DNA from 2 places in the Kribbella sp. NPDC003505 genome. Region 1 is predicted to be linked to the other one. Evidence: riboswitches for the same ligand, from Rfam matches in the RefSeq annotation. Region 1 holds a riboswitch; the other holds the start of a gene.
What was found. Region 1 has a riboswitch for S-adenosylmethionine ahead of ABZX12_RS05450 (aminotransferase class V-fold PLP-dependent enzyme). Riboswitches for the same ligand answer to the same signal wherever they lie in the genome.
Positions count from the first base shown of each region.

Region 2: it holds a riboswitch for S-adenosylmethionine, as region 1 does, so the genes downstream of both, thrC (threonine synthase) here and ABZX12_RS05450 (aminotransferase class V-fold PLP-dependent enzyme) in region 1, are expected to answer to the same signal.

Region 1 is NZ_JBEXNA010000002.1:207,448-222,491, forward strand. Features, by position in the region: gene ABZX12_RS05415 (LacI family DNA-binding transcriptional regulator) at 1-507, shown strand, start outside; gene ABZX12_RS05420 (hypothetical protein) at 467-1,312, opposite strand; gene ABZX12_RS05425 (alkaline phosphatase D family protein) at 1,440-2,960, shown strand; gene ABZX12_RS05430 (maleylpyruvate isomerase family mycothiol-dependent enzyme) at 3,032-3,673, opposite strand; gene ABZX12_RS05435 (disulfide bond formation protein DsbA) at 3,670-4,482, opposite strand; gene ABZX12_RS05440 (LuxR C-terminal-related transcriptional regulator) at 4,503-6,404, opposite strand; gene ABZX12_RS05445 (prolyl oligopeptidase family serine peptidase) at 6,453-8,504, shown strand; gene ABZX12_RS05450 (aminotransferase class V-fold PLP-dependent enzyme) at 8,520-9,884, opposite strand; SAM riboswitch class IV at 9,902-10,015, opposite strand; gene ABZX12_RS05455 (DinB family protein) at 10,112-10,627, shown strand; gene ABZX12_RS05460 (DUF4184 family protein) at 10,658-11,428, shown strand; gene ABZX12_RS05465 (DNA translocase FtsK 4TM domain-containing protein) at 11,502-14,114, shown strand; gene ABZX12_RS05470 (hypothetical protein) at 14,119-14,685, shown strand; gene ABZX12_RS05475 (helix-turn-helix domain-containing protein) at 14,798-15,044, shown strand, end outside.
Region 2 is NZ_JBEXNA010000006.1:367,349-382,392, reverse strand. Features, by position in the region: gene ABZX12_RS23065 (hypothetical protein) at 1-366, opposite strand, end outside; gene ABZX12_RS23060 (LLM class flavin-dependent oxidoreductase) at 464-1,438, opposite strand; gene ABZX12_RS23055 (enolase C-terminal domain-like protein) at 1,534-2,646, shown strand; gene ABZX12_RS23050 (dihydrodipicolinate synthase family protein) at 2,667-3,614, shown strand; gene ABZX12_RS23045 (hypothetical protein) at 3,843-5,066, shown strand; gene ABZX12_RS23040 (zinc-dependent alcohol dehydrogenase family protein) at 5,083-6,099, opposite strand; gene ABZX12_RS23035 (ubiquitin-like small modifier protein 1) at 6,113-6,388, opposite strand; gene thrC (threonine synthase) at 6,385-7,644, opposite strand; SAM riboswitch class I at 7,658-7,798, opposite strand; gene ABZX12_RS23025 (cation:proton antiporter) at 7,864-9,090, opposite strand; gene ABZX12_RS23020 (DNA-3-methyladenine glycosylase 2 family protein) at 9,113-10,060, opposite strand; gene ABZX12_RS23015 (hypothetical protein) at 10,107-10,574, shown strand; gene otsB (trehalose-phosphatase) at 10,540-11,373, opposite strand; gene ABZX12_RS23005 (LytR C-terminal domain-containing protein) at 11,370-12,035, opposite strand; gene ABZX12_RS23000 (DUF3263 domain-containing protein) at 12,038-12,346, opposite strand; gene ABZX12_RS22995 (amidase) at 12,415-13,899, shown strand; gene ABZX12_RS22990 (Gfo/Idh/MocA family oxidoreductase) at 13,890-14,891, shown strand; gene ABZX12_RS22985 (trehalose-6-phosphate synthase) at 14,900-15,044, shown strand, end outside.

The DNA of each region.
Region 1 (15,044 bases):
ATCGACCAGGCGATCGACCACCTGGTCCGGCAGGGCCACCGGCGGATCGCGTACCTGGGCGATGACGAGCGGATCTTCACCGCCCGGGAGCGGGTGGTGGCCTACCGGGCGGCAATGGCCCGGCACGGGATCGGTGTCGACGAGGACCTCGTCCACCTGTCCGAGCCGACCACCGAGGGGATCGGCATCACGCTCTCGGCCGTTCTCGACCGCCCCGACCCGGCCACCGCTCTGCTGTCGGCCAACAACATGACGACCGCGGAGGTACTGCGGGGCCTGGCCGGCCGTCGGGACAAGGTGGCGTTGGTGTCCTTCGACGACCTGCAGCTCGGCGACCTGCTGAGCCCCGGGCTGACCGCGGTCGCGCAGTCCGCCGACGTGATGGCGCGGACGGCGATCCAGCTGATGACCGAGCGTCTCCCGGAACCGCACCGCCCCGGGCGGACGGTCCGCGTCCCGGTCAAGCTCACGATCCGTGGCTCGGGGGAGATCCCGCCTCCGCGCTGACCACCTGCCCGGGCTCGCCGAACCGAGCCAGGACCAGCGCGGCCGTGACGGCGAGGACGAATCCGCCGGCGGCGACGACGGCGTAACCGGGCCGCGCGCGATCGCCCAGCAGCAGGAGTCCGACGAGGGCGGGAAAGACTGTCTCCCCGACAACCAGCATGGCGGTGGCCGTCGTAACGCCGCCGCGCTGCAGAGCGGCCGCGTAGCAGAGCATCGCCAGTGCACCAGCTGCGACAGCGATGTAGGCGGCAGGCTCCGTGACCAGGTTCGCCGGTCTCAGGCTCGGAATGATCCGTGCCGCGATGGCCACGATGCCGAAGCCGAGACCGGCGATCAGGCCCAGCAGCGCACCGTGCAGCCGGCCAGGGACCAGCCGCGTCGACAGCCACACCAGGGCGAGCACTGCCACGGCAGCGCCGAGAGCGGGCCGGAAGCCGTGGCCGACGGCCGGGTTGCCCTCGCTGCCCGCCGAGATCCCCAGCAGGCCGAGTCCGAGGCACACGCCCCCGACTGCGATCCACTCTCGCCGGCCGAGTCGAACCCCGAGTGACCGTGCGGCGACGGCAGTGACGGCGAGGCTGGCGGCCAACGCCGACTGGACCACGAACAGCGGCAGCACCTGCAGCGCAGCGACCTGCAGGGCAAATCCGACAGCATCAAGGCTCATGCCGAGGATGAAGCGCGGCTCGAGAACCACCTTGTGCGCGCCAGCGTCTCCTGAGCGACCGGCTGCCGATGCCTGCAGGACGGACGCCAGGCCGTACGCGGCAGCTGCGGCGCACGCAGCTGCCAGACCCCACCACATGGCGGCCACCTTAGTTCAGGATCACCCTCGGCACCGGCCGGGCGCGATGCTCGACCCGTCAGGTGATTTGCCGCCGAGTTGGCCAGGCTGTCACCTGGCGGTCACTCGTGGAGCGCACCTTCGGGACATGAAACTGAGTCGCCGCCAGCTCTTGGCCGCATCTTCCGTCGCCGGTGCGTCGTTGGCCCTGCCGGGCGTCGCGTCCGCGGCACCGAATCTCGTCCGCCGTGACCGCGCCGCGCTGCCCTCGGGCGTCGCGAGTGCCGACGTGACGCCGAACTCGGCCGTCGTGTGGTCGCGCGCCGACCGCCCGGGCCGCCTGGTCGTCCAGCTGACCAGCCACGGCCGCTTCGACAAGGCGATCTGCCTGCGCGGCCCGAAGACGGACGCCGCCGACGACTTCACCGCGCGGCTGCCGCTGCGCGGCCTGCGCCCCGGCCAGCGCTACGACTACCGGATCGGCTTCGAGGACGAGAACGGCCGGATCGGGCAGACGCTCGACGGCTCGTTCGGTACGCCGGGCCGCAACCGGCCGGTGTCGTTCGTGTTCACCGGCGACACCGCGGGGCAGGGGTACGGCATCAACCCGGACCTCGGCGGGATGATCGCGTACCGGGCGATGCACGACACCCGGCCGGACTTCTTCCTGCACTCCGGCGACAACATCTACGCCGACGGCCCGATCCAGGCCGAGCTGAAAGTTGCCGACGGCACCGTCTGGCGGAACGTGGTGACCGAGGAGGTCTCGAAGGTCGCCGAGACGCTCGCCGAGTACCGCGGCCGGTACAAGTACAACCTGCTCGACGGCAACGTGCGCTCGCTGTACGCCGACGTACCGCTGATCGCGCAGTGGGACGACCACGAGACGCTGAACAACTGGTACCCGGGGGAGATCCTCACCGACGGCCGCTACACCGAGCGGCGCGTCGACGTGCTCGCGGCGCGGGCGAAGAAGGCGTTCCTCGAGTACCTGCCGATGGAGCACGCCGCGGGCCGGGACCGGATCTACCGCAAGGTGAGCTACGGTCCGCTGCTCGACGTGTTCTGCCTGGACATGCGCACGTACCGCGGCGCGAACCCGGTGCCGTCGACCGCCGGGCCGGTGGCGATGCTCGGTGCCGAGCAGGCCGCCTGGCTGGTGCGTGAGGTGGCGGCGTCGCGGGCGACCTGGAAGGTGATCGCCAGCGACATGCCGCTCGGCCTGCTGGTGCCGGACGGCGACCTGATCGAGGCGGTCGGGAACGGCCTGCCCGGCGCGCCCGGTGGTCGCGAGCACGAGATCGCCTGGGTGCTGAGCCAGTTCAAGAAGCGCAAGGTCCGCAACGCGATCTGGCTCACCGCCGACGTGCACTACTGCGCGGCGCACCACTACGACCCGGCCCGGGCGGCGTTCACCGACTTCGACCCGTTCTGGGAGATCGTGGCCGGCCCGATCAACGCCGGCACCTTCGGGCCGAACGCACTGGACAGTACGTTCGGGCCGCAGGTCGTCTTCTCCAAGGCGGCCGACTTCGCGAACCAGTCGCCGGCCGGCGGCAACCAGTTCTTCGGGCACACGTCCATCGACCCGCGGACCGGCGTGTTCACGGTCTCGCTGCGGAACCTGTTCGGCACGGTCCTGTGGACCAAGGACATCACCCCGGCCTGAGAAGGCCAGTCGTACCCACCGGCTCCGGCGCTTGAGCGGGATGCCGCCCACCGGGGCCGGCGGGTACGACGTCACACGCCGTGCAGCACCTCCGCGCCCGGACCGTCGAGCTGCGGCAGGACGACGCGGCGCCCGGTGAGCAGCAGGAGCAACGACAGCATCGGGCCGCGCAACTCCGGCCCGTCGCCGACGCTCCAGTCGATGTCGTCGGCAACCAGACGGAGCCCGTCGTACGGCAGCGGCTTGAAGACCCTCGACATCCGGCTGCCGCGGCATTCCCAGACGCGCGCGGCCGCCGTCGCAGCGACGTGAGGCGGGACCGGGAGCGACCGGCCGATCGGGATCGCGATGTCTTGCCCGTGGACGACGATGTCGATGAGGGTCTCCCGCGGGGTGACGCCGAAGTTGTGCCTGCGGGAGCCGATCATGCCGCGGATCTCGCCGATGATCTGCTCGGTCGGCAGCGCTGCCCGGTCGCGCCCGGAGGCCTGGATGATCCAGTTCATGCTGTGAATGCCGGGATGCTTGAGTGCGAGGCGGAGGGCTGCGCCGAGCGTCATCTGCTGCAGGGTCAAGTGGCCGGCGACGTCGCGGACGGTCCAGCCCTCACACAGCGAGCGGTGCGCCCAGTCGTCGGCGGCCAGTGTCGCGAGCAGGTCGGCCGTCCGGGCTCTTTGCGTGTCGATCGCGGCCCAGAGTTCGTCGTCGTTCATGACGGCGCCTTTCCGTCGGTGGGCCGGTAGCGCACGTCCGGCGGGCTGGTGCGGGTGCGCTTGAGTTCGAAGAAGTCGCGGCAGCCCGTGAGCAGGCGAATGCCGTCGAACAGGCGTACGGCGTCGTCGCCGCGGGGGACCGCGTTGAGGACAGGGCCGAAGAACGCGGCCCCGTCGAGATGCAGGACGGGTGTGCCGCCGTCGATGCCGACGGGCACGGTGCCTTCGTCGTGGCTGCGGCGCAGCGCCGTGTCGTACGTCGCGGAATCGGCCGCGTCGGCGAGCGTGCCCGGCAGCCCGGCGACGACGAGCGCCTCGGTCGAGGCGGCTCGGTACTCGGCGGTCGACGGATAACGCCAGTGGTCGAAGATCCGCTCGCCGAACGCGGTGTGCCAGGCCCGGAACGCTTCCGGCCCATGGTGCGTGACCACCGCGGTCGCGACCCTGGACGGACCGGTCATCTCGCCGAGCTTCGCGCGGTAGGTCTCGTCGACGGCGCGGTGCTCGTTGAGCATCAGCAGGCTCATCACGTGGTACCGGAGATCGAGGGTACGGCGCTGGGCGACTTCGCGGAGCCAGCACGCCACGACCCACGTGTACGGGCAGACGGGATCGACGTACAGGTCGACCCGCGGCGTGGTGCCGTGGACTTCGGCGGCACGAGCTGCTTCGGTGCGCTCGAGGAACCCGGCGGCGGGTGTGACGCCGGTGCGGTCGGCGTAGTAGCGCTTCGTGACCTGGTCCCACAGGTCGCGGTCGGCGCCGGTCTGATCGTTGTGCATGGTCCGAGCGTCCGCCACCTGGGTCATCGTCACATCGTCCGAATTGCTCAGTCGGTACTCAGACCGGTGCTCGCCCAGGCCGCGACCTGGGCGCGGTTCGCGAAGCCGAGCTTGTCGAGGATGTGCTGGACGTGGTTCTGCGCGGTGCGTTCGGAGATCACCAGCCGGGCGGCGATCTCGCGGTTGCTGAGGCCGTTCGCGACGAGTCGTGCCACCTCGCGCTCGCGGGGGCTCAACGGGTCCGGTGTGACCGCCAAGCTTCGGAGGCGTTCGGCCCAGGGCGTCATGCCGAGTGCCTGCGCCAGTTCGAGCGCGTCCCGGGCCACGGCGCGGGCCCGGGACTCGTCGCCGAACCGTTGATGGGTCTCTGCCAGAACGCAGGCCGATTCGACCGCGAAGCCCGGCGCCCCGATGCTGCGGCAGCGCGCTTCGGCCGTTCGGAGGTCCGCGACCGCCGCGTCCGGTTCGTCGAGGGCTGCGGCGCAGACACCGAGGACGAGCTCGACCGGTCCGAGGAAGTTGGTCGCGCCCGCGCCGCCCACGACGTACCAGCCGCGGCGGGTCTCCAGGCGGTCCCGGAAGCGCCGTACGTCGTCGGTCGCGCCGATCGCGGCCGCGACCCGCGCGCCGATGGTGTTCAGCAGCAGCTCGCCCGCGCGCCAGTCCGGCCACGACTCGGGTCGGCCACACCGCTGGTACAGGGCTGCTGCCTCGTCGGTCCGGCCGGCGTCGACGAGTACGAACGCGCGGTTCAGCCGGGCGGCGAGATCCCAGCGGGCGTCGGTTCCGAACTGCCAGACGGCGCTGCCCAGCAGGTCGGGGGAGTGGCCGCGATGATGGCCGAGCACCAGCCGGAACGCGACGTCGGCGCCGTGCGCCGCCGGATGACCGATGCCGCGGAAGACGGTGAGCGCTTCGTCGAGCAGCGCCTCGGCGTCGTCGAACTCGGCGCGGGCGGCGGCCAGAGACGCACGAGTGGTCAGGACGTGCCATTGACCCTGCGGGCCGCCCGCACGCCCCGCACAGCTTGCGATCCGGCCGGTCTCGCCGCCGATCGCGGCCAGATCCCCGGCGTACCAGAGCGTGTCGACGCGCCAGAGTCGCCCGCGCAGCTCCACTTCGGCGCGACCGGTCGACGTACCGAGCTCGATCATCCGGTCCGCGGCGGCGGCCAGTTCGGCCACGTCGTCCGGCCCGCTCGTCGCGAGCTGGCGCGCTGTCAGCGCTTCCACGAGTAGGGACGGATCTTGCAGCGCCTCGGCCTGGGCCAGCGCTTCACTGCTGGCTTGGAGCGCCTCACTCGACCGCGCGAGGTAGACAGCCGCCTGCGACTGCCGGGCCAGCAACCGGACTCTCGTGCTCGGCGAGTTGTGTACTGCGGCGAGTGCCTCGGTGCACCACTGGTCGATGTCGCCGTCCCACTCCGACTGGCCGATCGGCTCGAGCGTGACGGCTGCCTCGGCGAGCAGCTCGGCCGTTTTCGCGCTCCTCGCGACCGCGACGGCGCTGCGCGTGGCAGCGTGGGCCGTCGCGAGGTCACCGGCGCGGACGGAGGCCGTTGCGAGGCGGAGGTGGAGCGCTGCCCGGTCGAGCGCGTCAGGCGTGGCCGCGACGGCTCCGGCCCAGTGCCGTGCGATCTCGGCCGGGTCGGCGCCTGCGTCGGCTTCGAGTGCCTCGGCCGTACGGCGGTGCAGGTCGGCGCGTCGACTCAGGACCAGCCGCGCTTCGGTGTCCCGGCGGACCGACTCGTCGGCGAACCACGACTCGCCCGTGTCCGCTGCCACGACGATCGCGCCGCCACGGATCAGTACGTCGACCGCGGCCGCGAACTCGTCGCTGGTGAGACCGGCGACCCGCTGCAGGACGTCCAGCCGGATCCGCGGGCCGGCCACGGCGGCGGCGACCCGCACCTGGTCCGCGTGGTCGTCGACCGGTCGCGTGGTGGTCACGCTCGCAGTGTGACGGCAGGCCGGTGAGTCCGCCAGTAGGTTGTGTCCATGACCGTCTATCCCGAGAGCCGCCGCGACGATGTGGTCGAGACGTTGCACGGGCACCAGATCGCCGACCCTTACCGCTGGCTGGAAGACCCTGACTCGAGCGACACCCAGGACTGGGTCGACCGGCAGAACGCATTCACCCAGGCCGAGCTGGCCGACTACCCCGAGCGTGGCTGGTTCCAGGCCACGATGGCCGCGATCCTCGCGCGGCCGCGGGCCGGTGTGCCCGCGAAGAAGGCGGGCTGGTACTTCGTCGGCCGCAACGACGGCACCCAGGCCCAGGACGTGATCTTCGTCGCCGACTCGCTCGACGAGCTGCTGTCCGCGGGGCGGGTGCTGATCGACCCGAACACGCTGTCCGAGGACGGAACGGACTCGCTGGGCTCGTTCACCGTGAGCCCCGACGGCAAGTACTTCGCGTACGGCGTCAACGAGAGCGGCAGCGACTGGACGACGTTCCGGCTGCTCGACATCGCCAGCGGTTCGCCGGTCGACGACCAGGTGTCGGAGGCCAAATTCTGCGAGGCGACGTGGCTTCCGGACAGCTCGGCGTACCTCTACCTGCACTACCCGGCGAGCGGCCGCAGCGAAGGCACGGACACGACGTCGTTGTCCGGGGGACGGCTGATGCTGCACCGCGTCGGCACGCCGCAGTCCGAGGACGAGCTGGTGCTGAGCTTCCCGGCGAACGACCGGTTCTTCATCAGCCCGGAGATCTCCGACGACGACAGGTACCTCGTCGTCCACATCACCGAGGGGACCGACCCTGCCACCCGGCTGTGGGTCTACCCGATCACCTCGGAGGGCCTGGGCGAGCCGGTGAAGGTGGTCGACGAGTTCGCGGACGAGATCGCCTTCGTGCGGATGTCCGGCGACCAGCTGGTCCTGCGCACCGACCGGGACGCGTCCCGCGGCCGGGTGGTGCTGTCGACGCTGGACGGTTCATTCACCGACCTGATCCCGGAGGGAGAGTCGACGCTGCAGGCAGTCCGCGGTACGGCGGGCGGCCTGGCCACGTTGACACTTGTCGACGCGCAGCCGGTGCTCACGCTCTACGCGTTGGACGGCTCCGGTGAGCGCGTCGTCAACGTACCTGGCGGCGGAGTTGTGGGGCTCAACGCCGGACCGGAGTACGACGAGCTCTTCATCGGTCTGTCGACGACGACCGACCCCACGCTGTCGTACGTCGTCTCGACCGGGTCAGGCGACGTACGCGTGCTGCCGGAGCTGGTTCGTGGCTCCGGGGGCTTCACGCCGCCGCAGGTCACCGTGACACGCCGGACCGGCCCGGTGCCCTACTTCTTGATCACCAGGTCGGACCTGGACTTCTCCGAGCCGCGCCCGACGCTCATGTGGGGGTACGGCGGGTTCCGTATCCCGATCCAGGCCGACTACCGGCCCGGCTGGCCGGCATGGCTTGCTGCCGGTGGCGTGCTGGTCATCACCAACCTGCGTGGCGGCGGCGAGTACGGAACCGAGTGGCACGACGCAGGGCGGCTGAAGAACAAGCAGAACGTCTTCGACGACTTCATCGCGGTTGCCGAGGACCTGCGGGACACCGGCGTGACCACTCCGGCGCAGCTGGCCGTTCACGGTCGCAGCAACGGCGGACTGCTCGTCGGTGCCGTCATGACACAGCGGCCTGACCTGTTCGCGGCCGCACTGCCGGGCGTGGGTGTCCTGGACATGCTGCGCTTCCACAAGTTCACCGTTGGTGCGGCGTGGGCGTCCGACTACGGCTCGCCGGACGATCCGGAGCAGTTCGAGGACCTGCTGGCGTACTCGCCACTGCATCGCGTCAGCGACGGGACGTCGTACCCGGCCACGCTGGTGGTCACGGGGGACCACGACGACAGGGTCGTTCCGTTGCACAGCCACAAATTCATCGCGGCGCTACAGCATGCCCAGTCCGGTCCGCGGCCAGTCTTGACCCGGGTCGAGGTCAACACCGGCCATGGCTTCGGAAAGCCCGCCGCGATGGTCGCGGCGGAGTGGGCGGACCTACTGGCGTTTGCTGCTCACCATGTAGGTCTCGTACCTCCCGAGCAGTAGGAGGGCTGCTTGGGGCTACCAGATCCGCGGGGCCTGAAGGTCCCGCGGGTCGTCCGCCGGCTGACAGCCGTGGGCGCTCTCCGTGTACTCCGTGCGCGGACCGGTCGTGGCCAGCGTGCGGACGGCGTTGACGAGCCGGTCCACGTGCTCGCGGGTCGTCCCGAGGCCGAGGCTGGCGCGGACCGCCGTACCGTGCTCGGGGGAGTCGGCGAGCAGGTGGCCGACCAGCGGGTGGGCGCAGAACTTGCCGTCCCGGACACCGATGCCGTACTCGGCGCTGAGCGCCGCGGACACCAGCGTCGAGGTGCGGCCGGCGAGCGTGAAACAGACCGTGCCGACGCGGTCGGCCTCCTCGCCGAAGATCGAGTACGTCGTGACGCCGTCGATCTGGGCGAGTCCGGTACGTAGCCGGGCCAGCAGGCTGCGCTCGTGCTGCTCGATGGCGTCGCGGTGCTTGCTGATCGCGGCGCACGCGCTGGCCAGGGCGATGGCGCCGATCACGTTGGGGGAGCCGCCCTCGTGGCGGGCCGGTCCGGTCGTCCACACCACGGTGTCGCCCGTGACGGCGTGGGTCGCGCCGCCGCCGTACAGGTACGGGTCGGCGGCGTCGAGCCAGTCGGAGCGGCCGATCAGCGCGCCGGCGCCGTACGGCGCGTAGAGCTTGTGACCGGACAGGGCAACCCAGTCGACGTCCAGAGCGGCGATGTCGACCGCGCGGTGCGGAGCGAGCTGTGCGGCGTCGAGGCAGACCCGCGCGCCGTGGGCCTTGGCCACCTTGGCGATGTCGGCGATCGGGAAGATCTCGCCGGTGACGTTGGACGCTCCGGTGATGACGACGAGGCGGGGACCTTCGGGCGCCTGACGGAGCGCGTCGGCGACCCGGGTCACGGCCTCGGTCGGGCTGGACGGGGCCCCGAGGCGGACGGTCCGCTCGGCCGGCCAGGGGAGGAGTGCCGCATGGTGCTCGGACTCGAACACGAGGACCGTCGCGTCGGCCGGCACCGCGTGGGCGAGGAGATTGAGGGCGTCGGTCGTCTGCCGGGTGAAGATCACCTGGTCTGTGGGGCGAGCGCCGACGAAGGCGTGCACCTCGGCCCGGGCCCGCTCGTACCACTGGGTCGTGATCCGCGAGGCGTACCCGTTGCCGCGGTGCACCGACGCGTACGACGGCAGCGCGGCCTCGACGCTGGCCCGCACGGACTCCAGACACGGCGCGCTCGCGCCGTGGTCGAAGTTCGCGTAGTCGGTGACCCGGCCGTCGGCGAGCGGGACCAGCAGGTCCGAACCGACGGTGGCGGGGATGTTTCCGGTGACCTGACGCGTGACGGTCGGCCGCGAAGTCGTCGTACTGGCCGGCTCGAGGATGGACAGGATCGACATGACGCTGCTCCCAGGGAAGTCCGCACTTGCCGAACGGGGTATCCGCACGACCTGGTCTTCACCCGGGGCACCCCACCGCGGAGGAGGGTTGCCGGCCAGCTAGCCGGGGCTTGTCGCTGGCACTCATGACCTGCCGAGAACGGTAACGAAGGGGACACGGCTGCCGCCAGTGACGATCTCATGTGATGAGATGAGTGAACACATCGTGGGACGACGTAAGGAAGTCGATGACCTGGAGAGCACCTGTGGTCGAGCGGCCGGACGGCTCGCTGACCGCGCCGGAACGCGAACTGCTGCAAGGCTATCTGCAGTTCTACCGCCGCACGCTGCTGTTCAAGTGCACGGGGCTGACCGCCGAGCAACTGGCCGAACGGCCGTCGCCGCCCTCCAATCTGTCGCTGCTCGGCCTGATCCGGCACCTCACCAAGGTCGAGCGGATCTGGTTCCGCATCCACTTCGCCGAGGTCCCCGCCGAGCCGGTGTTCCCGCTGGAGCTCGGCAAGGACGCCGACTTCGACCTGGTCGACGCCGCCGACGCGCAGGAGGCGTACGAAGGTCTGATCGCCGAGTGGAAGCTCTCCGACGACGCCGCGGCCGGCCACTCGCTGGACGAGCGGTTCACGTTCAAGGGCATCGACTCGACGCTGCGGATGATCTACATCCACCTGATCGGCGAGTACAGCCGGCACTGCGGCCACGCAGACCTCTTGCGGGAGCAACTCGACGGGACCACAGGCGCCTAACACGACCTGCCACGCGCCTAGGCTGCCGCCGTGCCGTTCACCCTCGCCCACCCCGCGGCCGTCCTTCCACTGTGCCGGCGTCCGTTGGTGGCGTCGGCTCTCGTGGCCGGCGCGGTGGCTCCCGACCTGCTGTACGTCGGGCCGATCTACCGGATCGCCACGCAGATCAACGGCAACTTCACGCTGACTCTCACCCACAAGTTCTGGTCCACGCTCTGGCTGGATCCGTTGCTGGCGCTCGTGCTCTTGCTGTGCTTCAACTTGGCGCTGCGGCGACCTCTCACGGCTCTGGCCCCGCCCGCCCTCGCGGCGCGCCTGCCCGCGGCGGACCGGCCCCGCCCGGTGTGGGTGGTCGCCTCCGCCTTTGTGGGTGCGCTGACCCATGTCGTCTGGGACTCGTTCACTCACTATGACGGGTACTTCGTCCGACAGTTCCCCGACGTTTTCCGGGCACGGGTGACAGGAGCGTGGGACGTGAACCGCGTCTTCCAGTACGCCAGCACGGTCGGCGGCTGTCTCGTCCTCGCCGTCTGGCTCTACCGCTGGTACCGCCGTACCTCGCCGTCTGCTGTCGTCTCCGGGGTGCCGTCTTGGGTGCGATATCTCGTGCTGGCGGCGCTGGTGGTCTTCGGTGTCACCGGCGCGATCGTCGAGCTCGGCCGGGTGGACGGCGAGTTCGCCGGGGAGACCGCCGTACGGCTGGTGCTGTCCGGGCTCGTGTCCGGCGGCCTGGCCGCGCTCGCCTGGTACGTCGTGCTGTGGCACCTGGAGCGCCTGCGGCGGCGTACGCGCGTGTCGTGACGCTACGGATGGGGCAGCGTGATCGGCGTGTGACACGTGGGACTCGAGGGGTGATCGGGGTAGCCTGAACGATATGGCGACCCGCACGTCTTCCCCGGCGCGGGCGCAGAAGTCGGCAGCCAAACGGCCGAGCACGGCCCGTTCGGCGGCCGGTGGACGCCCCCGTCCGTCAGGCGCCCAGAAGCGTGGGCAGAGCACGAAGCGCGGCGGTGGAACCACCGCCGCGCGGACCAGCACGCCCAAAAACAGCGGACCGGGCCCGTTCGCGGCCGCCATGCTCGCGCTCGGCCGCGGGGTGGTGAAGATCTGGATCGGCATCGCGCACCTGCTCGGCGGCATGGTGCGGGGGATCGGTCACAGCGCCCGCGACCTGGAGCCGGAGCACCGCCGGGACGGCGCCGGCCTGTTCCTGATCGGTCTGGCGGTCGTCGTGGCCGCCGCGATCTGGTGGGACCTCCCGGGCGCCGTCGGCAACGGCGTCCGGACCGTCGTCGGCGGCAGCATCGGCATGCTCGGCTGGGCGCTGCCGCTGATGCTGGTCGTCATTGCGATCCGCACGCTGCGTCACCCTGACCGCAACGGCCCTGCCGGACGACAGGTCATCGGGTGGACCGCGGTGTGCCTCGGCGTCCTCGGCCTGATCCACATCGCCAACGGCCTGCCGCGCCCGAGCAACCCGGCCGACGGCCCGCTGCGTGACGCCGGCGGCGCGATCGGGTACTTCATCTCGTCGTTCCTGTCGGACCTGCTGACGCAGTACGTCGCCGCCCCGCTGCTCGTCCTGCTGTCGATCTTCGGCGCGCTGGTGATCACCGGTACGCCGGTGTACGCGATCCCGCTGCGGTTCCGCGCGGCGTTCGACGTCCTGATGGGACGCACCGAGCTGCCCGAGGACGCGCCGTCCGTGGCCGCTGCGCCGACCGACGACACCGTCCGGCTGACCCGCAAGCAGCGGCGCGCGAAGGCCGAGCTCGACGAGGACGGCGAGCCGACCGTCAAGCCGTACGACTCGCCGGTGCTCGGGGAAGCCCCGAAGCGCGGCCGCAAGAAGGCGAAGCCGCCGGAGGACGCGTACGACGTCGACAGCGCCGAGGAGGCTGCTGCCGCCGAGCCTGCCTTCGAGCCGCCTGCCGCCTCGAGCAAGCCCCCGGCGCCGGCGCCGGAGCCGCCGCCGCACACGCCGCTGCCGCAGCGGGTCGAGCAGCTCAGCCTGTCCGGCGACATCACCTACACGCTGCCCGACGGGCAGATGCTGAAGCCCGGCTCGGTGCACAAGGCCCGCACCAAGGCGTCCGACCAGGTCGTCGACCGGCTGACCGAGGTGTTCGAGCAGTTCGGCATCGACGCCCAGGTCACCGGCTACACGCGCGGCCCGACCGTCACCCGGTACGAAGTCGAGCTCGGCTCCGCGGTCAAGGTCGAGAAGGTCACCGCGCTGTCCAAGAACATCGCGTACGCCGTCGCTTCGGCCGACGTCCGGATCCTGTCGCCGATCCCGGGCAAGTCCGCGATCGGTATCGAGATCCCGAACACCGACAAGGAGATCGTCAGCCTCGGCGACGTGATCCGGTCCGCGACCGCCCGCAACGACCACCACCCGATGGTGGCCGGACTCGGCAAGGACGTCGAAGGCGGGTTCGTCGTCGCGAACATGGCGAAGATGCCGCACCTGCTGGTGGCCGGCGCCACCGGATCGGGCAAGTCGTCGTTCGTCAACTCGCTGATCACGTCGATCCTGATGCGCGCCACCCCCGACGAGGTGCGGATGATCCTGGTCGACCCCAAGCGGGTCGAGCTGAACAACTACGAGGGCATCCCGCACCTGATCACGCCGATCATCACCAACGCCAAGAAGGCGGCCGAGGCGCTGCAGTGGGTCGTTCGCGAGATGGACATGCGCTACGACGACCTGGCGGCCTTCGGCTTCCGGCACGTCGACGACTTCAACAAGGCGGTCCGCGGCGGGAAGGTGAAGCCGCCGCCCGGTAGCGAGCGGGTGCTCACGCCGTACCCGTACCTGCTGGTGATCGTCGACGAGCTCGCCGACCTGATGATGGTCGCGCCGCGCGACGTCGAGGACTCGATCGTCCGGATCACCCAGCTGGCGCGCGCCGCCGGCATCCACCTGGTGCTCGCCACCCAGCGGCCCTCGGTGGACGTCGTCACCGGTCTGATCAAGGCGAACGTGCCGTCCCGGCTCGCGTTCGCGACCTCGTCGCTGGCCGACAGCCGGGTCATCCTCGACCAGCCGGGCGCCGAGAAGCTGGTCGGTCAGGGCGACGGCCTGTTCCTGCCGATGGGCGCGAGCAAGCCGATGCGTATCCAGGGCGCCTGGGTCACCGAGAGCGAGATCCGCGGCGTCGTCGACCACTGCAAGGAGCAGCTGCAGCCGACGTACCGCGAGGACGTCACCGCGGCCCCCGGCCCGAGCAAGGACCTCGACGACGAGATCGGCGACGACCTGGACCTCGTGGTGCAGGCGGCGGAACTCATCGTTTCCACCCAGTTCGGCTCCACGTCGATGCTGCAGCGTAAGCTCCGCGTCGGTTTTGCCAAGGCCGGCCGGCTGATGGACATCCTGGAGAGCCGCGGCGTCGTCGGTCCCAGTGAGGGCTCCAAGGCCAGGGACGTCCTGGTCAAGCCCGACGACCTAGAGGACTTCATCACCACCCTCCGAGGAGAGTGAGACCGTGACCGCCGCGAGCGCAGTGCCCAGGCAGGATCGATTCGACGTCGATCCCGAGCCCACGCCGTTCACCGTCCGGGCCTCCCAGAAGGTGCACGGCGGACTCGCCGTCGGCGCGGCGCTGGTGGCGATCGGCTTCGCGGCGTCGGGATCCACCAGCCCGACCGGCGTCCTGCGCTGGCTCGCGGCCGCGGCGTTCGCGGTGCTGGCGGTGGTCTGCGCCCGCGCGCTGACGGTGGGGGAGATGCTGGTCGCCGACGACGTCGGCATCCGGCTGCGGATCGGCAGCGAGTGGGTGGGGACCCGCTGGGAGGACATCGAAGAGGTGACGGTGCTGCAGCGGCGGCATCCGCTCGACGACGGGCGGATCGCCGTACATCTGCAGGATCCCGGGCCGATCCTCGGCGCGATGCCGAGTTCGACCCGCAAGACGACCGATGCCAACCGGCGCCTGACAGGGGCCTCGCTCGCGATACCGTTCGGGTTGACGGCCCGGCCGTCCAACGGGGAAGTGGTGCAGGCGCTGCACATGCTGGCCGATGCGAGATGTCCGGTCAGGGAACAACTCTGACTCGTCCGTGACTCCGTCGGGCGAGGGCCGTTGAGATGATGTCCGCGGCACTGCCGTGGGCGAGCACAGCCCGTCCGGGGGACAGGGCGACGAACGAGAGGGTGGTGGCGAAGTGAGCATCGGCAGCGATCTCACGGCGGCCCGGGAGCGGGCCGACATGACGATCGAGCAGCTGAGCGCTGCGACCCGGATCAGATCCGGGCTGCTGATCGCCATGGAGGCCGACGACTTCTCCCGCTGCGGCGGGAACTTCTACGCCCGCGGGCACATCCGGTCGATCGCTCGCGTGGTCAAGGCCGACCCCGCCCCGTTGCTCGCCGCCTTCGACGCCGAACACGCCGTCGAGGAGGAGAAGTCCC
Region 2 (15,044 bases), on a different contig from region 1:
CTCGTAGGCGATGAAGAAGTACTCGAACGTGTTCGGGAAGATCAGCAGCAGCGCCCGGACACCGGTGAGCTCGAACAGCAGCACACCGATCTGGCGGTAGAAGAACAGGAAGCGGCTGACCTTGACCGCGTGCAGGTTCGACCAGTTGCGCAGGCTCGCCAGGTAGGCGATGGACAGGTAGAACACGTCCATCGCCTTGTCGTAGCTCTGGTAGAACGGCGGGTCGTACCCGAACGCCTGGAAGATCGTCTGGTCGGCGGCGTCCAGCACCAGCGAGGCCAGCACCGCGGGCAGCGGCCAGCGCGGGATCAGCAGCGGTACGGCGAAGCGCAGGAAGACGACAATCCAGAAGACCACCTCGGCCATCCCGCTCGCCTCCCGTCGACGGTCAGCCGTGTCCCGCCGGCAGTGGCGGGACAACCTCCGTCACCAAGAGGTTACGACGTACACCCTGCGTAACGCCTCACCTGGAACCGATGAGATTTCCGAACGCCTCGATCGAGCGCAGCACGTCACGCTGCGGCATCCCCGGCGGCTGGATCCGCAGGACGATGCCGTCGGCCCCCATCTGCTCGTAGTGCGCCAGCCGCTCGGCGCACTCGGCCGGCGAGCCGATCACGCTGCGGTCGGCGATCTCGTCCCAGCCCTGGGTGTAGCGGCTCGCGTCGGCGGAGGTGCGCTTCCAGCCCGTGTAGGCGTCGTACAGGTCGCGCAGCGGCTCCTCGAGCGTCTGCCGGGCGTCCTGCGAGGTCGACCCGCAGAATCCCTCCCGGCAGAGGATCACCTCGGCGCCGAGCGTGCCCTCGCCGCGCGGGTACGAGAGGTACTCGGCGATCTTGCCGGGCAGGTCCGCGTCCAGTTCGTTGAACGACGTCGTCCAGCCGTCGCACATCCGGGCGGTCCGTTCCAGCACCGCGGACACCCGGCCGCCGTTCCACAGCCTCGGCCGCGGGTTCTGCACCGGGCGCGGCGACAGGTAGGCCTCGCTGATGGTTGTGAACTTGCCGTCGTAGCTGACCTCGTCCTCGGTCCACAGCCTGGTGACGATGTCCAGGCACTCCTCGAACCGCGCGACCCGCTCGGCCTGCGTGACGCCGTACAGCGCGAACTCCTCCGGCCGGTACCCGAGCACGAATCCGGCCGTCAGCCGCCCGCCGGACAGGACGTCGATGTGCGCCAGCGTCTCGGCGAGCACGACAGGGTCGTACAACGGCGCCACGATGCCGGCCGTCGCGATCCCGATCCGCGACGTGTGCGCGGCCAGCCAGGTCATCGACGTCAGGATCTCGTGGTACCCGGGCCGGTGCAGGTGCCGCTCGCCGAGCACGACCCACTCGAACCCGGCCTCCTCGGCCAGTCGCGCCTGCTCGACGGCGTCGGCCAGGTGCGGCCGCTCGTCCGGGGTGCCGTACAGGTTCAGATACAGACCCAGCCGCATCGGGGTGCCACCTTCCGTTGACAGGGAGCGCTCACGGTATTTACGGTCTTGACCGTAAATGCTTTCCGCGCAGATTGCGACCCTAGGAGCCGGAAATGAGTCTTGCAGCACTACCGGCGGGGTTGCCGGCCGGGGCGGCGCCGATCAGCGCGGTCAAGACGCGTGTGGTCAGCGCGCCGTACCGCCGGCCGTTCCAGATCAGCAGCGGGGTCAGCAACGAGCTGATCAGCCTGGTCGTCGAGGTGCACACGGCCGACGGCGACGTCGGGATCGGCGAGACCTCGCCGATGACGGCGTACACCGGCGAGACGCTGGCCGGCGTCCAGGCCGCGATCGAGGAGCACCTCGCACCGGCGCTGATCGGCCACGACCCGCTCGACCGTGCGGGCGCCCACGTCGCCATGGACGGCGTACTGCGCGGCCAGCAGGTCGCCAAGTCCGGCCTGGACATCGCCCTGTTCGACCTCGCCGGCCGGATGAGCGGCTGGCCGGTGCACGCCCTCCTCGGCGGCAGCGTCCGGGACCGGGTGCAAACGACCTGGGTGGTCGGCCTCGGCACGCTCGACGAGATGGCCGCCGAGGCGGCCGAGTACGCCGGCCGCGGGTTCCGGCACCTGAAGGTCAAGGGCGGCCACGACCCGGCCAAGGATCTCGAGCTGATCCGGGCCGTCCGCGCCGCGATCCCCGCCGACGCCGAGCTGTGCCTGGACGCCAACGAGGGGTACGACGCAACGACCGCGCTGCCGTACCTCGCCAAGATGAGCGCGGCCGGGCTGACCCTGCTCGAGCAGCCGCTGCCACGGTGGGACCTGGCCGGCCTGGTGCGGTTGCGGGACCGCCTCGACGTGCGGGTCATGGTCGACGAGAGCATGCACTCACTGCACGACGCGCTGGAGATCGCCCGCCGTGGGGCGGCCGACGTGCTGAACATCAAGATCCTCAAGGTCGGCGGCCTGCACCGGGCGCTGCAGATCGCCGCGGTGGCCGAGGCCGCCGGGCTGGCGGTGAAGGTAGGCTCGATGCCGGAGCTGGGCGTGGCCACACTGGCCGCCGTACACCTGGCCGCCGCCGTGCCCGGAGCGACCGTCGCGGCGGACCTGGTGGGGCCGTTGATGGTCGACGAGGACCCGTTGGCCCCGAGCGTGTTCGCCGACTGCGACGGCTGGATCGACGTACCGAAACGCCCCGGTCTCGGGCACCAGGTCTAACAGGGGTCTGAGAGGACATCATGCATCCACTCGTCGAAAGGCTCCGCGGGACGCTGCTTCCCGCGGTCGTCACCCCGATGGACTCCGACGGCGTCGTCGCGTACGACGCGCTCTCGGCGTACGCCGTGACGCTGACCAAACACGCGATCGGCGGCGTCGCCGTGTGGGCGCACACCGGCCGCGGGCTGTACCTGACGCCGGGCGACCGCGCGAAGGTGCTCGAGACATGGCGGTCCGCCACCGACGTGCCGATCGTCGCCGGTGTCGGCGTACCGAAGGCCACCGCGGCGCAGTCGCTGGAGGACGCCGCGGACGCGACGGTGGAGATGGCACGGGCCGCCGCGGCCGGCGGCGCCGATGCGGTGATGGTGTATCCGCTGGCAGCGTTGGGCGAGCGGCCGGACGGTCACGCGCAGGCCGTCGCGCTGCACGAGCGCGTCGCGGCCGAGAGCGGGCTGCCGCTCGTCGGGTTCTACCTGCACGGCGAGGCGGGCGGGTACCCGTACCCGCCCGAGCTGATCCGGGATCTGCTGTCACTGGACGCGATGCTCGGCGTGAAGACGGCGACGCTGGACCGCGCGATCGGCTGCCAGGACGCGATCTGGGCCGGGCGCGGCACCGGGAAGCTCCTGATCACCGGCGAGGACCGGATGTACGGGCCGTCGTTCATGTGGGGCGCGGACACCGCGCTCGTCGGGATCGCGTCGGCGCAGGTCGAGCTGTCGGCCGCCGTACTGCGGGCCTGGACGGCCGGCGACCACTCGGGGTTCCTGACCGCGTCGGAGCGGCTGGACCGGTTCGCGGCGGCGACGTTCTACGCGCCGATCGAGGGCTACGTGCAGCGGATGCTGTGGGCGGCCGAATGGGAGGGGCTGGTGCCGGGCGCGGCCGCCCACGACCCGTACGGGCCGGAGCTGCCGCCGGGCGAGCGCGATCTGGTGATCCGCTGCCTCGAGGAGCTGCACTAGCCAGGGAGCAGTGAGGTGGCGCGCTCCCTCCTTCGCTCCACCGCACCGACGCTCCCCGTGCCCACCGCAAGGGGTGGCGGCAATTGTGGTATTGACCGAAACTAGGAGAGCAAGGCCTGAACGTCAAGATCTCGGAGCCCGCTGCGCTATTCTGCGACTTGAGGGCCAGACCAGAAGTCGTCGGAGGACCGCCGTGAGGATCTGCTCAGCTCCAGGCTCGGTGGACTGATGGCGCTAGCGGTCGGGGTGGTCGGGCCGGAGGACCTGGTCCAGCGGGTGACCGTGGTCGGCGCCCCCAGCGGGACCACACTGCTGCCGCTGCCGTACCGGCACGAGACCGAGGCCGTCGAGCTCGTCGAGCAGGCGCACAGCGACGTCGACGCGTTCCTGTTCACCGGCGTCGTCCCGTACACGATCGCCACCGAGGCCGGGGTGATCGACCGGCCCGCGATGTACGTCTCGTACGACGGGGCGACCCTGTTGCGCGCACTGGTCGAGCTGCTCCGGCTCGGGCACAACGTCACCCAGTTCTCGATCGACACGCTGCGGCGGACCGAGGTCCTGGAGACCCTGATCGAGGCGAAGCTGCCGACCGATCAGATCCAGGTGCTGCCGTACCGGCCGGGCCTGACGTCGGACGACATCGTCGCGTTCCACCGCACCGCGCGGGACAAGCACGACACGAAGGTCGCCATCAGCTGCCTGGGCTCGGCGTTCCACCTGATCGAGAACGAGATGCCGTCCGTGCGGCTGGCGCCGTCGCGGTACTCGATCCGCTCCACCCTGCAGGCGCTGATCCTGACCACCACCGGCCAGCACGTCGGCGACGCCCAGGTCGCGCTCGGCGTCATCGACCTCCCCGAACCCGACGACGCGCTGGCCGCCGACCTCATCACCCTCGGCGGCAGCCTCGCCGCCCTGCCCGACGGCCGGCACCTCGTCGTCACCACCCGCGGGCTGCTCGAACAGGCCACCGAACAGTTCTCCCGGATGCCGCTGCTCGACAGCCTCGCGGCCCGGCACACCACGGCGTACGTCGGTTTCGGCGTCGGCCGGACGGCAGCCGAAGCCGAAGCACTCGCCCGCCGGGCAGTCGGCCGCGCCGCCTCGATCGGCACTGTTGCCGGGGTGGTCTCGATGTCCGACGACGTCGAGATCGTCATCGAACCCTCCGGCGAACAACCGGCCGGCGCCCGCGGCACCGAAAGCCTCCCGCTCCTGGCCCGGCGCGTCGGCCTCAACACCCAAACCCTCGCCCGCATGCGAGAACTCACCGCCGCCCTCCCCGACGGCCTCACCACCCAAGACGTAGCCGACCACCTCGCCGTCCAACTCCGCACCGCCCGCCGAGTCCTCAAACGCCTCGAACGAGCAGGCCTGGCCGCCCCCACCGGCACCCAACAACACGGCCGCACCGGCCGCCCACCCACGGTCTACCTGATCCGCCTGTAACCGGGTGCAGAACCGGCTACGGGGTGATGACTGTGACGCCGGGTGGGGTGCCGTTGGAGAGGTCGGCCAAGGCCGCGGGGGTTTCGTCGAGGGTGATGGTTCGGGTGATGAGTTCGGCCGGCTTGAGGTTGCCGGTGGCAACTAGCTCCAGCATCTCGGGGTACGCGTGGGCCGGCATGCCGTGGCTGCCCAGCCAGGAGAGTTCCTGGCCGATGAGGCGGCCTACGTCCAGCTGGACGCCGCTGGGGAGAAGGCCGACCTGGACGTGGCGGCCGCGGGGGCGGAGAGCTGTCAGGGCCTGCTGGACGATATCGCTGGATCCGAGGGCATCGATGCTCACGTGTGCACCGCCGAGATCGCGCAGTTGACTGACGGTGTCGGCGGAGGCTTCGAGGATGTGCGAAGCGCCGTAGGTGCGGGCCAAGGTCAGGGCTGCCGGATTGGTGTCGATGGCGATCACCTCGGCGCCAAGAGCTGCGGCGATCATGACGGCAGAGAGGCCGACGCCGCCGCAGCCGAAGATCGCGACGCGTTCGCCGGCGACGACCTTGCCGACCTGGTCGACGGCGCGGAACGACGTGGCGAAGCGGCAGCCCAGGCCCGCGGCGGTCGCGAAGTCCATGTCGTCGGGCAACCGCACCAGGTTCACCTCGGCGTACGGTACGGCGACGTACTCGGCGAACGAGCCCCAATAGTTGAACCCGGGCTGCAACTGATTCGGGCAGACCTGCTGATCACCGGCAAGGCACTGCTCACACGAACCGCACGCGCAGATGAACGGCGTCGTGACCCGATCCCCGACCGCCCACCCGGACACACCGGCCCCGACCGCAGCGATCGTCCCGGCCAGCTCATGCCCCGGCACATGCGGCAACACGATGTCGGAGTCGTGCCCCATCCACCCATGCCAGTCACTGCGGCACAGCCCGGTGGCCTCGACCTTCAAGACCACCGAACCGTCCGCGGCAACAGGCTCCGGAACCTCACGAACCTCAGGCAGTACGCCGTACTCCGAGACAACGACCGCTCGCATCAGAGCAGCTTAATCAGCCGCCGGCGACCGCGGGGATGATCGAGACCTGGCCGCCGTCCTTGATGGTGGTCTGCAGGCCTTCGGCGAAGCGGACGTCGTCGTCGTCGACGTACACGTTGACGAAGCGGCGGAGTTCGCCCGAGTCGTCCAGGACGCGGCCCTTGATGCCGGGGTACGACGCGTCGAGCGAGTCGAGCACCTCGGTCAGGGTCGTGCCTTCGGCGGAGACCTCGGACACGCCCTGGGTGTAGGGCCGCAGGATGGTCGGGACGCGAACGCTCACACTCACTGCAGGCCTGCCTTCACGAAGGCGTCGTACGACGCGGGGATGGTCACCTTGGGGCCGACCCGGTCGGCCACGGCGTCGAGCGTCTTCAGCCCGTCGCCGGAGTTGATGATCACCGTTTCCGCCTCGGGGTCGAGCTGACCGGTCGCGATCAGCTTCTTCAGCGTCGCGACCGTCACCCCGCCCGCGGTCTCGGCGAAGATGCCCTCGGTGCGGGCCAGCAACTGGATGCCCTCGACGACCTCGTCGTCGCTGACGTCCTCGATCGCGCCACCGGTCCGGCGGGCCACGTCCAGCACGTACGGACCGTCGGCCGGGTTGCCGATCGCCAGCGACTTCGCGATCGTGTCCGGGCGCACCGGCTTGACCACGTCGTGGCCGTCGCGGAACGCCTGCGCGACGGGCGAGCAGCCGGTCGCCTGCGCGCCGTACACCTTGTAGTCGGTGGCGTCGACGAGGCCCAGCTTGCCGAGCTCGGTGAAGCCCTTGTCGATCTTGGTCAGCTGTGACCCGGACGCGACCGGGATCACGACCTGCTGCGGCAGCCGCCAGCCGAGCTGCTCGGCGATCTCGAAGGCGAGCGTCTTGGAGCCTTCGGAGTAGTAGGGGCGGACGTTCACGTTCACGAACGCCCAGCCCTCCTCTTCGCCGGCGATCTCGGAGGCGAGCTTGTTCACGTCGTCGTAGTTGCCCTCGACGGCGACCAGCGTCCCGCCGTACACAGCGGTCGTGATCACCTTCGGCCGCTCGAGGTCGTGCGGGATGAACACGACCGAGCGGATGCCGGCCCGGGCGGCGGCCGCGGCGACCGCGTTCGCCAGGTTGCCGGTGGACGGGCAGGCGAAGACCTTCATGCCGAGCTCGCGGGTGGCGCTCAAGGCGGAGGCGACGACGCGGTCCTTGAAGGAGTGCGTCGGGTTGCCCGAGTCGTCCTTCACCCACAGCTTGCGCAGCCCGAGCTCGCGGGCCAGGTTCTGCGCGTCGACGAGCCGGGTGTAGCCGGGCTCGGTGTTCGGGAAGCTGGCCACGTCCACCGGGACGGGCAGCAGCGGCTGGTACCGCCAGATGTTCTTCGGGCCGGCCTCGATCTGCTCGCGGGTGATGTTCGGGTACTCGTACCCGACCTCGAGCGGACCGAAGCACTCCATACAGGCGTAGAACGGGCCGAGCGGCGACTTCGCCCCACAGGCGCGACAGCTCAGGTGCGTACCGTTGCCGAAGGCACCTTCACGGATCGTGTGGGTGGCGGTCAGGCTCATGAGTGAGGTTCCCTCCTCATCTTCCCCGGTCGCCGGATCTCGGCGCGGGACGGATTTGGCACCGTTCCCTCGCGGAGAGCCCCGGACGGGGTCTCGACGGGGAGGGTTGCCGGGACGTCAACGGGCCGTTTCCCTCAGTCCCTCTGGATGAGCTCCCCCGAGATTACCCAATCGGGTCCATATTGTGTCCCGCGTTCCCAGCATCCGAGACGCGGGATCTCAGCCCCGGCGCTCCAGGAAGCGCATCACCGGCGTCGCCGCGACCCCGTGCACAACAACGCTCAGGACCACCGTGAACCCCAGTGTCGCCCAGAGCCACGGCAGGTCGTCCCGGAAATGCGCTCCGACCGCGGCGAGGTAGTACACCGACGACACGCCGCGGACGCCGAACGCCGCCGTCGCCCAGCGTTCGGACCGCCGGAGCCCCGAGCGCGCGAGCGACAGCCACCCGAACAGCGGACGAACCACGAAGACCAGCAGTACGCCGACAGCGGCGCCTGCGACCGTGAGCGGCTTCAGCAGCCCGGCGGTGACCGCGGCGCCGAGCAGGAGCAGGACGCCCCACGTGAGGATGTGTTCGAGCTCACCGATGAAGTCGTGCAGCTCGCCGTGGAACGCGTGCTTGCTCTCCACCGACCGCAGCGTGAGCGCCGCGACGAACACGGCGATGAACCCGTACCCGTGCAGCACCTGGGTGAGCCCGTACACCCCGACCGTCAGAGCGAGCGCGAGCACCGGCTCCCGGGCCTCCGACAGCCGAAGGCTCCGGGACGGCGCCGAGAACGTCATCCGCCCGAGCAACCAGCCCGCCCCGAAGCCGATCGCGACCCCGATCACCGACTTCCCGACCACGTCCCAGGCGACCCACTGCCACGGCGACAGGGTCTTGGTCGCCACGAAGACCGCCAGGTACACGAACGGCGCCGCCATCCCGTCGTTGAGGCCCGCTTCGGACGTGAGCGCGAACCGCACCTCGTCGTCCTCGTCCAGCTCCGCGTCCTCACCAGTCGTCGGTCCCTCCACCTGGACGTCGGACGCGAGCACCGGATCCGTCGGCGCCAGCACCGCCGCGATCAGGAGCGCGGTCGCCGGTGCGAGCCCGAGCAGCCAGCCGGCCCCGGCCAGCGCCGCGATCCCGGCCGGCATCGCGACGAACAGCAACCGCCAGGTGACTGCCCAGGTGAGCAGGCTGATCGGCCGGTCGATGGCCAGGCCGACGCCCATCAGCGCGACGATCACGGTCAGTGCCGCCAGATGCTTCGTCAGCGTCGGCTGCGCGATCGGACTCAGGTCAGCGCGGTCGACGGCAAGGCCGAGGATCAGGCCCGCACCGAGGAAGGCGATCGGCGCGGAAACGGCGTACCGCGCCAGTAACCGGGGCAGTACGGCACCGAGCAGCAGCGCCAGGCCTGCCACGAGATACAGGCCGTCCCCGTTGATGATCATCGTCAGGCACCTGTGCCCAGAGCTACCTCAGGCGATGCGTGGCCCCTGGCGTGTGCGTCGGCAGGGACTTGCGCGGGCCGAAACGAGGATGGCCGATGCCCGCCAGCTCGATCAGGCGCTGCACCCGGAAGCGGTGGCCGCGGTACGGCTCGATCAGTTCGGCGCAGCCGTCGTCGTCGAGCTCTTCGCCGATCAGCGCGTACGACACGTTGCGCGAGACGTGGTAGTCCGCGAACGAGAACGCGTCCGCGTCTCCGTGAGCCCGCTGGCGCACCTCGGCCGCCGTCCACACGCCGACTCCCGGCAGCGACCGCAGCCGCCGCTCGATCTCGGCGGAGTCGCTCAGCTCGAGCGTCCGCTCCAGCGCCTTCGCCCGGGTCGCGGCCGTGACGACGACTCGCGATCGCCGGCCCTCGACACCGGCGCGCAACCACTGCCAGGACGGGATCTGCCGCCACTCCTCCGGCGCCGGCGGCACCATCATCACCCGGTTGCCCTGCTGATGCGGCCCTGGCGCCGGCTCGCCGTACTCCCGCAGCAGCAGCCGCCACGCCCGGAACGCCTCCTTGCCGGTCACCACCTGCTCGATCCCGGCGGCCGCCATCGCCTCGAACACCGCCCGGGTCCGCGGCACCCGCAGATGCGGGAACCGCCGCGCCGCGTCCACCAGCACCCGGTGCTCGGGCAGCGGCTCGAACCCGTCCCAGCTGTCCCGGTCGCCGAGCAGCTCCGGCACCCCGTCGAGCGCCCACTCCGACCCCGGCCCCCAGGCCTCCGTCTCGACGAATCCGGCGTACGGCGTCAGGCGCAGCAGCACCGGCCCGTCCGGCGTCCGCGTCGCTCGCCACACGGTCCGCCGCCCCGCGTCGAACACGTACGCCGGGTCACCGGGCCCCTTGCGCAGCCCGCCGATCACCGACTGCGGATCCACGACCCGCCCAGGCCGCCAGACCCGCACCACCGAACTCACCCGCCAAGTCTTACCCACCGCTCCGACAGAATTCATACTGATCCCCATGAACGCCTGGCAGTGGGTCAAGGTGGTGGGCAACTTCGTCAACCTGTCCACCGTGGCCGGCGCCTTCGTCGGCGTGCTCGGGCGGGCCAAGTTCACTCGAGGGCCGCGTGGGCTGTTCTTCGCGAACGAGTACAAGCTCGGCTTCCCGATCGCCGGCGCGTTCACGATCGGCAACGTCGTACTCAGCAAGCACGACCGCTCGTACTTCGACAACCCGGCCCTGGTCCGGCACGAGGAGCGGCACTCGTGGCAGTACTTCTGCCTGATCGGCCTGCTGATGCTCCCGCTGTACGTCGTGGGCGTGGTCGTCTCGTTCCTGCTCACCGGCGACCCGGCGTCGCGGAACCCGTTCGAGCGGCTCGCGAACCTGAAGGACGGCGGCTACGTCGAGCGGCCGATCCAGCCGATCGGCAAGACCGTGACGCAGACCCTCAGCGTGCTGAGATCGCGTCCGAAAGCGCCGTGAGCACGGTCACCACACCGCTCGGGTCGTCGACGACGACGTCCGCGGCTTCGATCAGCTCGGTGGCGTTCGAGGACCGCGTGGCCAGCAGTACGGCGCGCAGCCCGGTCTCTCGCTCGGCCTGGATCGCCCGGTACGCCGCGAGGTCGCCCAGGTCGTCACCGGCGTACAGGATCGATCGGGCGCCGGTCGACTCGATCAGGCCGCGGAGCGCGACGCCCTTGTCGATCCCGGGCGGCCGCAGCTCGAGCACGAGGTTGCCCGGCTCCAGCCGCAACGAAGTCTCCTCGGCGAGTGCGGTCAACGGCGCCCGGAGGAGTTCGAAGGCCGCGACCGGATCGTCCAGCCGGCGGGTGTGCACCGCCAGCGAGCTGTCCTTGTCCTCCACGAACGCGTCCGGTACGCCGGCCTCGCGCAACAGTCCCGGCAACCGGTCCCGAGCCGTCGTGACACCGGGCGGCACCGGTTCGCTCGTCACCTTGCCGGTGGCGGCGTCCCAGCGCTCCAGCCCGTAATGCCCGAGGACGACGAGATTCCCGAGCCCCGGGTGACCACTCACCCCGGACAGCTCGGTGGCGACCAGCGCGGGCCGTCCGGTGACGATCGCGACCTGGTTCACGCTCCGGGCGAGCCGGGCCAGCGCGTCCAGGGCGCCCTCGACCGGGCGGGACAACGCCGGGTCCTCGACGAGCGGCGAGAGGACGCCGTCGAAGTCCGACGAGATCACGGCACTCGCCGGGTCCGAGACGATGGCTTCCCAGCCTTCCCGTCCCGCCTCGGTCTGAATGACCGGAGTACTCATCCTGAGTAGTCCGAGGTCAGGATCACGGTCAGGCGATCCTTCTTCATGTTGTCCAGCGCCCCCTTGGTCCGGCCGACGCCGAGGTCGCGGGCGAGCTGGTTGGCGGCGTCGAGCATGCCCGGCGGGTAGTACACCGTGCTCTCGGCGATCTTGCCGTGCCAGTTGTCCGGCGAGCCCGCCACCGTCCAGCCGGCCTGCCGCGCCCGGTTCGCGACCGAGTCGGCCAGGCCCTTTTGCGAGGTGTTGTTGTACACCTCGATCGCCGGGCGCTCCTCGGCCGGGATCGTCACCGGCTGGGTCGGCTTCGGCGGCTGCGTGGTCTCGGTCGGTTGGGTCGGCTGGGTCGGCACCGTCGACGGCGGCTCACTGCTGGGCACGGTGGACGGAGCGCTGGTCGGGGCACTCGTCGGCTTGGTGGACGGCCGCGGCACGCTGGCGCCGACGGTCGTCGGTCCGGCGGACGGCTTCTCCGACGCTTTCGGCGTACTCGCGCCGGCCGGCTTCTCGTCGGCCTTGCTGTCGTGGCCCCGGGTCCCGAACAGCACGAGCAGTCCGGCGACGATCGCGACCACGGCAGCCACAGCGACGAGGGAGGACAGCACCTGCCCCTGCTCACCCCGCGGGCGCGGGGCAGCCAGGCACGCCCTGAGGCGGCGGGACATGGTCAGACCTCGATGCCCAGGCGGCGTGCGGAGCGGGCGCGCTGGCGGGCGGCGCGGAGGCGGCGCAGGCGCTTGACGAGCAGCGGGTCGTGCGCGAGGGCCTCAGGGCGGTCGATGAGCGCGTTCAGGACCTGGTAGTAGCGGGTCGCCGACATCTGGAACTGGTCCCGGATCGCCTGCTCCTTCGCACCGGCGTACTTCCACCAGTGCCGCTCGAAGGCAAGGATCTGGCCGTCCCTCTCAGAAAGTCCGGCGATGACCGGCGGCGCAGCTTCGGCGGGGCCGGGAGAGCTGGCGTTGGCGCTGTCCATCTGCTGCTGACTCCTGTGCGGTCGGTGATCGTCCGTCCGCCAGCCACTCTACGTGCAGAACGACAGCCATGTCATTCACCGCCGGATCGACACGAAGCGTGTCGCTGACAAGGCAACCGGACGCAGCCAACTCTGGCAGGATCGTTCCAGTGAGCTCAACTTCTTCCAGCGTGGCGCTCGTGGAGGAGTTGCAGGGGCGGATTCGTGAGGTCGACCAGCTGGTCAACGCCGTCTGCACTCCGAACCCCGCGGCACTCACCGATGCCGCCCGCCTCGACACCGAGCGTGACGAAGGGCGGGTCCGTAGCCCGCTGCACGGCGTCCCCGTGCTGGTCAAGGACAACATCGACACCGCCGGCCTGCCGACCACAGCCGGCTCGCTGGCGCTGGCCGACCAGCCACCGCCGCCGCAGGACGCACCGCTGGTCCGCCGGTTGCGCGAGGCGGGTTGCGTGATCCTGGGCAAGACCAACCTGAGCGAGTGGGCGAACTTCCGCGGCTCGGCCTCCTCGTCCGGCTGGAGCGCGTACGGCGGCCTGACCCGCAACCCGTACGCGTTGAACCGGTCGGCGGGCGGCTCCTCCTCCGGGTCCGGCGCGGCCGTCGCGGCCGGGCTCGCCGACTACGCGATCGGCACCGAGACCAACGGCTCGATCGTCTGCCCGGCCGCGCTGAACGGCGCGGTCGGCCTGAAGCCCACCGTCGGGCTGATCTCCCAGCAGGGCATCGTCCCGATCTCGCACTCGCAGGACACCGCCGGACCGATGACGAGAACGGTCACTCAGACGGCTGCGCTGCTCTCGGTCCTCACCGGCGGTCACACGGACTACACCGAGTACTGCCGCGGCACTGACCTCAGCAACGTGCGCATCGGCGTACCGCGCGGTCCCCTCTGGGGCTACTCGACCGGCCTGGACCAGGTGACCGAGCGGGCGCTGGAGCTCCTCAGTCAGTGCGGAGCGACGCTGGTCGACCACTTGTCGTTGCCGACACCGGGCGGCGACGAGGACCAGTTGCAGGTGCTCTCCCACGAGCTGAAGGTCGACATGGCGGCGTACCTCGCCACCCGTGCGCCCGGCGGTCCGCGGACGCTGGACGACCTGATCGCGTTCAACAACGAGCATGCGGACCAGGAGCTGCAGTGGTTCGGTCAGGAGCTGTTCGAGCGCGCCGCGGCCACCGAGGGTCTCGACGCCCCGGTGTACGTCGCCGCGCGCCTCACCGCGCTCCGTGCGGGGCGGGACGGCATCGACAACCTGCTGCGTGACAACCAGCTCGACGCGCTCGTCAGCCCGTCGTACTCCCCGGCCTGGGCGATCGACCTGGTGAACGGCGACCACGTCCTCGGCAGCTCGTCGTCACACGCCGCTCTGGCGGGCTACCCGCTGCTTTCGGTGCCGTCCGGGACGGTCGCGGGACTGCCCGTCGGGATCACGATCAGCGGTACGGCGCGAAGTGAGGTCACGCTCATTCGCTTGGCTCACGCCTTCGAAACCGCGAGAATCGTTGCAGACGGACCGTTCCCGACCCCGGAGTTCACACAGTGGGTATAGATCGCGTCAGGTGGGGAATCGTTGCGACCGGCAACATTTCGACCCAGTTCACGCACGATCTGGCGCTGCTCCCGGACGATGCGGTCGTGGCCGCGGTCGCGTCCCGCTCCGAGGAGAGCGCGCGGAAGTTCGCCGCCGAGTTCGGCATCCCGCACGCGTACGACGACCACCGGCGACTGATCGACTCCGGCGAGGTCGACGTGGTCTACATCGGGACGCCGCACCCACAGCACTACGCGATCGCCCGGACGGCGCTGCAGGCCGGCGTCGCCGTGTTGTGCGAGAAGCCCGTCACGCTGACCGCCGCGCAGGCCGAGGACCTGATCGCGGTCGCCGCCGAGCACCGGACGTTGTTCGCCGAGGCGATGTGGATGCGCACCGACCCGGTGATCCAGGCGGTCTTCGCGGATCTGGAGCGGGGCGTGATCGGCGAGCCGCAGCAGGTGGTCGCGGACTTCGCGTTCCACAAACCTTCACTGCCGGTTCGCCTGCTCGACCCGGCGCTCGGAGGAGGCTCGCTGATGGACGGCGGGATCTACCCGATGACGTTCGCCTACCTGGCGCTCGGCCGCCCCGCGGAGGTGAAGGCCGTCGGTTCGCTCAACCACGACGGGATCGACCTGAACGTCGCGATGGCCTGGCGCTACGACTCGGGCGCGGTCGCCGCGCTGACCTGCGGCCTGCGCTCGCAGAACACGTGGGTGGCGTCGATCAGCGGCCCGGACGGCAACCTGCAACTCCCGCACCGCTTCCACCACCCCGAGTACTACGTGCGCACGACCGCTTCCGGAGCGGAGCGGATCGACATCCCGACGCATGGCCGTGGGTACCACTACGAGGCGGCAGAAGTGATGCGCGCGCTGCGCCAGGGACTGATCGAGGTTCCGGCTCTCCCCCACGCCGGCACGCTCGAGATCCTCGAACTGCTCGACGAGACCCGGAGCCAGATCGGGGTGCGCTACCCCGGTGACGACGACGACCTGAGTGGATGACGCTGAAGATGCCGAACGGTAGGAGTTCCTTCGTTGTGGTGGCCAACCGGCTGCCGGTCGACCGGATCGAGATGCCCGACGGCAGCACCGCGTGGCGCCGAAGTCCCGGTGGCCTGGTGACCGCGCTGGCGCCGGTGATGCAGGGCCACCACG